2 regions of the Exiguobacterium sp. s40 genome follow, and region 1 is predicted to be linked to the other one. Evidence: predicted binding sites of a transcription regulator. Region 1 holds the regulator's gene; the other holds the start of a gene.

Region 1 (4,239 bases):
CGTCGGAGACGATATATTCATCGGACGACTGCATCGTCAACAAGCGCACGTTATGTTTCATGAGCGTATGCAAGATAGCGATTTTTGCATTTCCCCGTCCGAGACGACTGTCGTCGCTCACGAGCACGGCATCGAGATCGGACGTCGAGACGTGCTCCAATAGATCGAGCAGTCCCGCCCGATTGACCTCATACCCGCTCTCTTGTTCACTGATCACATCGACCACCTCAGCATCAAGACGTCTCGCCATCTGCTTCAACTCGTCCGCCTGACGACTGAGCGACGTCTCTTGGGTGGACTTGTTCGTCGATACGCGACAATAAATGACGACTCGCATCGCGTCACTTCCTTTCTTTCCATTCGCCCTCTACGATACACAGGATGAAGGGATGTTCGCAATCAGAAACGATTATTCGGCGGCGAACCACGTCGTCTTGTCGTCTTTTTCCTCATCCCGTTTAGTGAGAATGTGCGCTTCGAGCGTCTCCGCCTCTTTCAAGGCGACTTCTTCTTCAATACTGTGTTCGACTTTTTGTTCGGTCACGACGACCGCTTCGTTGTCACGAAGCTCTCCGACCGCGAAAAATACGAACATACCGAGTGCCAACATGCCGACTAAGATGATTCCATTGATTGTGTCTCTCATAATCATTGCCTCCTGGGAATAAGAATACACGTTCTCGAGAACGTCTGTTCGTTTATCTGTTCTCATCATAAAACAAGAACTTCTGTTCGGTCAAGCAGAAAAAAACGAACGAATGTTTGTGCGCTCATGTGTTCTTGTGTTAAACTAAACCCATAAAGAATAGGATGCGTTCGCAGGTTATTCGACATAATCGAGGTGAAATCCATTGAAAAAAATGTCAGCAAGACAACAACAGATTCTTGATTTTATAAAAGCCGAGGTCCGGGCGAAAGGGTATCCCCCTTCGGTCCGTGAAATTGGCGAGGCTGTCGGGCTCGCATCGAGCTCGACTGTACACGGTCACTTGGACCGTCTTGAAAAGCGTGGATTGATTCGACGTGATAAGACGAAGCCACGCGCCATCGAGATTTTGGATGAAGAGATGTCCGTCGTCGAAGACCACGATGCCGTCATGTACGTGCCGGTCATCGGGAAAGTCACAGCCGGTACGCCGATCACGGCCATCGAGAACGTGGAAGAACACTTCCCGCTCCCGGCTCACGTCGTCGGTTCCGACAACGTCTACATGCTCTCTGTCTCAGGGGACTCGATGATTAACGCGGGGATCTTGGATGGGGACCGCGTCCTCGTCCGTCAACAGAACACGGCCGACAATGGAGAGATTGTCGTCGCCATGACGGATGAAGGTGAAGCGACCGTGAAGCGGATTTATAAAGAAGCTTCGAAAGTTCGCCTCCAGCCGGAGAACGACGAGCTCGAAGCGATGTATTTCGATAACGTGTCGATTTTAGGGAAGGTCATCGGTGTATACCGCACGATTCACTAATGGCTAATGGCTAGTGGCAAGACACATACCCGTACGAATCTCGTGGCAATCGGTGCTCTTGCGATTGCCACGCCTTTTATTGACATCGATGTTCCGACCGTGTTCCTGCTTGGCGCCCTCATCGGGACGTTCTGGCTCTCCCCGGATCTCGATTTGAAGTCGGACGCCTATTATCGATGGGGACCGCTTCGGGGCTTTTGGCTCCCTTATGTGAAGATTATGCCCCATCGGTCGTTATTCTCGCATTTTCCGCTCTTGAGCGATCTGATCCGGGTCATCTATCTCGGTTTCCCGCTCACGCTTCTGCTCACGGTCACGCCGTATGAGGAAGCTGCCAAATCGTGGCTCGATCTGAACGGGGCAGCATGCTTCTTCGGACTCGTTTTCGCGACGACGCTACATACGACGCTCGACTATGCGTCCACGTTCTTCAAACGTGCGTTTTAACCAGATCGTTATGCTACACACCCAAAAAGGGCAACCCGTCTAAATAGACAGGGTTGCCCTTTTTTGAACCGTTTATTATATAGAAGTTCAACAACTTTTATGCAACATGACATGATTTTCAGCCACTTCTCGTCCATTTACTAACAAGACGACACGATGCTCCCCTGGATAATGCCGACGGGTCGTCAAATCTGACCAGTCGTGCACTCTGGTCGCTGCAAGTCGCGCGCCCCCAGCGACGGTTCTATTCGCTAGCAAGAATGCTTTACGACTCGCTTTCCCGTTGGCCTTTATAAACTCAATCGCGTATTCGATACGAACATAAGCAGCATCCCCTGGACGAATGGACACATCGTACTGAATCTCGCACGCCTCCCTTATGCGGATCACGTTCGGATGTATAGAAATCGATGAGTCGACGGTTAAATTTGTTTCCTGCGTATAACCGAATATCGTTAACGCGTCAGGATGGGCTGACTTGATCAGTGTCCGGCATCCGTGTCTAATGATCCAATCGGTATGAGGATGCTCGCCCTGCCATCGTCGCGAGACTGCGAGTACAGCTTCTGGGTGATCTTTCGAGATATCGTTGAGGTTGTTAGCGACACTTTTTCTCACATATAATGATGGATCTTCTTTTAACAACTCTAAAATCTCCAACACTGGAGCTGGGTCTTCTTTGAACATCAGTAACGATTCCGCCCACGGAAGGCGAGGACGACAACCCTCACTCGCCAAACGCCGAACATGTTCGTTCGGATGAATGGCCCAAGCTGTCATTTGGTGCATCACACACGTTGGTTCCCGCAACAAAAAAGACCTGATCGCAAATTCAGAAGACGACTTCTGTGTGAAGCGTTCGAGCGCTGACATCGAGCGTTCCCAATGCTCTTCTGCCTGTCCATACACCGCTACAAAGTCCGGGAAAAACAAATAAGGAAAGCCGACGCAGTCATCTGCAATTTCAACCAATACGTCCAAAGCTGATTCGTAATTCTGTGGCAAATACTGACCTAGTTTTATCGAAATACGTCGAGTACGCCCTTTGAGTGTCAACGCTTCCCACGATTCATCTATGATTGATGCGATAAAAGCCTGTACGTCAAATGACGGATACACGGTTTGAATACGTCGTCCAAATTCCAACAAAAAGGTCTCATCATACACGTCTTTTAATGGTGTTGCCACTTCTCGTCCCCCTATCCCATTCCATTACATTTATAGTGATATACATTCTCCCTCATTATATTGATTAGTTGAAGCGAATTATAGAAAAAGAGTCCTGAATGAGCACTTCATACGAAGACTCGTTCAGGACTCTGATTTTAAAGGGAATATCCCTTATTAGTCGACTTAGTAGAGCGTCATGTACTGATCGCGTTCCCACTCTGTCACTTGCGTACGGAACATATCCCACTCGATTTCTTTCAACTCGAGGAAGTGTTCACCGATGTGGTCACCGAGAGCATCCATCACGACTTTATCGGCACGGAGTACTTCGAGTGCGTCAAAGAGTGTAGCCGGAAGATCATCGATTCCGTTGGCAACACGCTCTGGCTTATCCATCACGTAGATGTTGCTGTCAATCGGCTTCGGTGCCGTCATGTCTTTCTCGATTCCGTCGAGGCCAGAAGCCAAGAGCGTCGACAAGGCGAGATACGGGTTCGCCGCTGGGTCAACCGAACGCACTTCGATACGCGTCGAGAGGCCACGGGCCGCCGGTACACGAACGAGTGGTGAACGGTTGCGCGCGCTCCATGCTACATAGCAAGGTGCTTCGTAACCAGGCACGAGGCGCTTGTACGAGTTGACAGTCGGGTTACAGACAGCCGTGAACGCACGAGCGTGCTCGAGAATTCCTGCCGTGAAGGCGCGGGCTGTATCTGATAATTCCATGTCGCCGTTCGGGTCGTAGAAGACGTTCGTGTCACCTTTGAAGAGCGACATGTTGGCGTGCATCCCAGAACCGTTGACACCGAAGAGTGGCTTCGGCATGAACGTCGCGTGAAGGCCATATTTCGCTGCAATCGTCTTGACGACGAGTTTGAACGTTTGGATGTTATCAGCCGTTGTGACTGCATCCGCGTATTTGAAGTCGATTTCGTGCTGACCTGGAGCGACTTCGTGGTGTGATGCTTCGATTTCGAAGCCCATGTTTTCGAGCTCGATGACGATCTCTTTACGACAGTTCTCGCCGAGGTCGACCGGTGCCAAGTCGAAGTAACCGCCTTGGTCATTGAGTTCGAGTGTCGGTTTGCCGTTCAAGTCTTTCTTGAAGAGGAAGAACTCAGGCTCTGGTCCGACGTTGAACGCTGTGAAG
Region 2 (4,239 bases), on a different contig from region 1:
CGATGTCGGCCGAACCGAACGCCTCGGCCATGACGGCGAGGACAGAACCCCAAATCTCATTGGCGTTATGCTCGACCCAGCCTGGCTTAGGGAAGTATTGTTTGAACTCACGCTGAGCGGTCGTGACGATTTTTCCGTCGTGGTCGAAGATGATCGCCCGTGAGCTTGTCGTTCCTTGGTCAAGTGCTAAAATGTAGCGTTTTTCTTTCTCCATATGAGAGAGCCTCCTTAGAAATTAGAAAGATTATGGTACGAGAATACCGTACAGCAATGCGGCGATGACCGCCCCGATGATCGGTCCGACGACCGGGATCCATGAGTAGCCCCAGTCCGACGTGCCTTTGCCTTTGATAGGAAGAATCGCATGTGCAATCCGCGGTCCGAGGTCACGCGCCGGGTTGATGGCATATCCCGTTGTACCACCAAGCGAGAGACCGATCGAGACGACGAGGAAACCGACGATAAGCGGATTCAAACCGTCCGTGAACGTGTTGGCCCCGAAAGATAAAATTCCGAAGACGAGGACGAACGTACCGATGATTTCTCCGATCACGTTGAACGGCGTGCTACGAATCCCAGGTGCGGTCGAGAACGTCGCCAATTTGGCGCCCGGGTCGTCGGTCGCATCATAGTGCGGCTTGTAATGGACATACACGAGGGCGGCCCCGATGAACGCCCCGATGAATTGTGCCAAAATATACGCTGGCACATCAGCCCAAGGGAATGAGCCTGCTGTCGCGAGACCGACCGTCACGGCAGGGTTCAAGTGAGCCCCTCCATAGATTCCGGCTGCGTATACCCCGATCATAACGGCGAAGCCCCAACCGAACGTGATGACGACCCAACCTGCGTTCTCCGCTTTCGAATGACGGAGGACGACGCCGGCGACGACACCGTTACCGAGCAAGATGAGTAGCATTGTACCAATAATTTCGCTGACGAATGCTGACATGTGATACTCCCTTCCTTCCATATTAAATTTGGCTTACCACTTCATTATATGCCCCAAATGAAAGCGTTTCAAAACCGAATATGCAAAAAAAGCCACTTTTCTTATGAAAAGTGGTTTTGATTGGTAATCCGGCGTCTGAAGTCGAGGGTGATCCCGACGAGAAAGACGAGCAGGACCATCAAGCTCACGTACGCGAGCGGGGGAAAGCTCGTGGCTCCGAGGTCGAGGAGAATCGAAGCGATGACGGCGAGGTAGAGCCAAGCGAGGCGCCGCGAAATCTCTTTATCGTCGTAACGGTCCGTGAGGGATGCCCCAATCGGCGCACCGATGAACGCCCCGATGACGAGGGCAAGCGGCGTCACATAATCGAGCGATAGCGACGGCAGATAGCCGACGAGTCCGCCGAGCGAGATGAACAGGACGGCAGCAAGGCTCGTCCCGACCCCGCGATGCGTCGTGAAGCCGAGCCAACTGACGAGGAGCGGGACGATGATGAACCCGCCGCCGATGCCGAGGAGGGCGGACAACAGTCCGGCCATCGCTCCGATCATCATCCCCGCGAGAACGGTCGATTTTTTCGGCTTCTGCGGTTTCGATGTTTTCTTTAATAGCGTAACGGCAAAATAAGATAGGATAGCCAGATAAAATAAGTTCAGTAACCAATCATACGTCCCCGAGATCGAGAGGACGAGGCGGCTCGACAGCTGTGCCGTGACGGCGCCGGTCAGTCCGACCGTGATGCCGGTCGACCAAGACACGTTGCCGAGCGACGTATGTTTCTTCGCGCCGGACAGGCTCGTCCCGACGACGAACAGGAGCGACGTGGCGACGGCCTCTGCTGCCGAATAACCACTAAAGAGCAGCACCGGGACGATGATGACCCCGCCGCCGATGCCGAAGAATCCGGACAAGGCGCCGACGATGGCACCGAGCGGGATGAAGAGAAGTGACCACATGACGACCAACTCGTTTCTACTTAGATTCACTCTCCATGATAACGAAAAGCGGAACGATTTGGGAAGCGTGTCAGAAGCGAATATTTGTTCGTGTATGTGCTATAATCAAGTCAATATGCAAGGAACAGAAAGCGAGGAATATATATGGATAAGATTAGCGTTCCGTTCGACTTACAATCACAATATAAGCCGGCCGGCGACCAACCGGAGGCGATTCGACAGCTCGTCGAGGGAATCAATCGTGGCGATCGGTATCAGACGTTGCTCGGGGCGACCGGCACCGGGAAGACGTTCACCGTATCGAACGTCATCCAAGAAGTGAAGAAGCCGACGCTCGTCTTGGCCCACAACAAGACGCTCGCCGGACAGCTGTATTCGGAGTTCAAAGAGTTCTTCCCGAACAACGCCGTCGAATATTTCGTCAGCTATTACGACTATTACCAGCCGGAGGCGTACGTGCCGTCGACCGACACGTTCATCGAGAAAGACGCCTCGATCAACGATGAGATCGATAAACTCCGCCACTCGGCGACATCGGCCTTGTTCGAGCGCGACGACGTCATCATCGTCGCTTCCGTCTCCTGTATTTACGGTCTCGGTAACCCGGAAGAATATAACAGTCTCGTCATAAGTCTCCGTGTCGGGAAAGAGATGGGGCGCGACCAGATGCTTCGCAAACTGATCGACATCCAATATGAACGGAACGATATCGATTTCCAGCGCGGCCGTTTCCGTGTCCGCGGCGATGTCGTCGAGATTTTCCCGGCGTCACGCGACGAACAATGCTTGCGCGTCGAGTTCTTCGGAGACGAAATCGATCGCATCCGCGAGATGGACCCGCTCACCGGCGAGATCATCGCCGACCGCGAGCACGTCTCAATCTTCCCGGCGTCCCACTTCGTCACCCGCGACGAGAAGCTGCAAAAAGCGATCGTCAACATCGAGGCCGAGCTCGAACAACAGCTCGCGAAGTTCCGCGAGGAAGGCAAACTGCTTGAAGCCCAGCGTCTCGAACAGCGGACGAACTATGACCTCGAGATGATGCGTGAGATGGGCTACTGTTCAGGCATCGAAAACTATTCGCGTCATTTGAACTTGACCGAGGCAGGGGCGACGCCTTACACGCTCATCGACTACTTCCCGAAAGACTTCCTACTCGTCGCCGATGAGTCGCACGTGACGCTCCCGCAAGTACGCGGCATGTATAACGGTGACCAGGCCCGGAAGCAAGTGCTCGTCGACCACGGGTTCCGCCTGCCTTCAGCTAAAGATAACCGTCCGCTCAAGTTCGACGAGTTCGAGAAGAAGTTGTCGCAAGCGATCTTTATCTCGGCGACACCAGGTCCGTTCGAGCTCGAGCATACCCCGCACATGATCGAACAGATCATCCGGCCGACAGGACTGCTCGACCCGACGATCGAGATTCATCCGATCAAAGGACAAATCGACTACTTGATGGACCAAATTCGCGACCGCATTAAACAGGACGAACGCGTTCTCGTGACGACGCTCACGAAAAAGATGGCCGAGGATTTATCGGACTATCTGCGTGAAGCGGGCATCAAGGTCAACTATATGCACTCTGAAATCAAGACGCTCGAGCGGATTGAGATCATCCGTGACCTGCGTCTCGGAAAATACGACGTCCTCGTCGGAATCAACTTACTGCGGGAAGGACTAGACATCCCGGAAGTGAGTCTCGTCACGATTCTAGACGCCGACAAGGAAGGGTTCCTCCGTTCGGACCGATCGCTCATTCAGACGATTGGGCGGGCGGCGCGGAACTCGAACGGGCACGTCATCTTGTTCGCTGATAAAATGACCGACTCGATGACGCGCGCGATTGAAGAGACCGATCGTCGTCGCTCGATTCAACAAGCCTATAATGAAGAACACGGCATCACGCCGCAGACGATCCGTAAAGAAGTACGCGGCGTCATCCGCGCGACGGTCGACGCCGAGGAGGATGTGCTCGAATCACTCAGCTCGATGAAGCCGGCTGAACGTGAGGAAGCCATCGCCAAGCTAGAAGAAGAAATGAAACAAGCGGCCCGCGACCTCCAGTTCGAACGGGCGGCCGAATTGCGTGACTTAATCTTGGAGTTGAAGGTAGGGAATTAAATGGCTGAAAAGAAAAATGCGATCGTCATCAAAGGGGCGCGCGTCAACAACTTGAAAAACATTGATATCGATATTCCACGGGACCAGCTCGTCGTCTTGACGGGCTTGTCCGGTTCCGGTAAATCGTCACTCGCGTTCGACACCATCTACGCCGAGGGGCAGCGCCGTTACGTCGAGAGTCTATCGGCCTACGCCCGTCAATTCCTCGGA

Evidence for each region. The regulator LexA, encoded in region 1, represses DNA repair genes until DNA is damaged. The targets are predictions, from matches to a motif close to CGAACATATGTTCG.
Region 2: uvrB (excinuclease ABC subunit UvrB) is a predicted target of LexA. The motif match lies at 1,986-1,999, and genes of this name have one in related genera.

Annotation. Positions count from the first base shown of each region.
Region 1 is NZ_JACSLC010000005.1:58,067-62,305, reverse strand. It holds gene KNP02_RS06195 (YneB family resolvase-like protein) at 1-337, opposite strand, end outside; gene KNP02_RS06190 (hypothetical protein) at 410-646, opposite strand; gene lexA (transcriptional repressor LexA) at 852-1,472, shown strand; gene KNP02_RS06180 (metal-binding protein) at 1,479-1,919, shown strand; gene KNP02_RS06175 (DNA alkylation repair protein) at 2,007-3,107, opposite strand; gene glnA (type I glutamate--ammonia ligase) at 3,273-4,239, opposite strand, start outside.
Region 2 is NZ_JACSLC010000002.1:224,723-228,961, forward strand. It holds gene glpK (glycerol kinase GlpK) at 1-214, opposite strand, end outside; gene KNP02_RS02795 (MIP/aquaporin family protein) at 245-952, opposite strand; gene KNP02_RS02800 (sulfite exporter TauE/SafE family protein) at 1,054-1,908, opposite strand; gene uvrB (excinuclease ABC subunit UvrB) at 2,053-4,029, shown strand; gene uvrA (excinuclease ABC subunit UvrA) at 4,030-4,239, shown strand, end outside.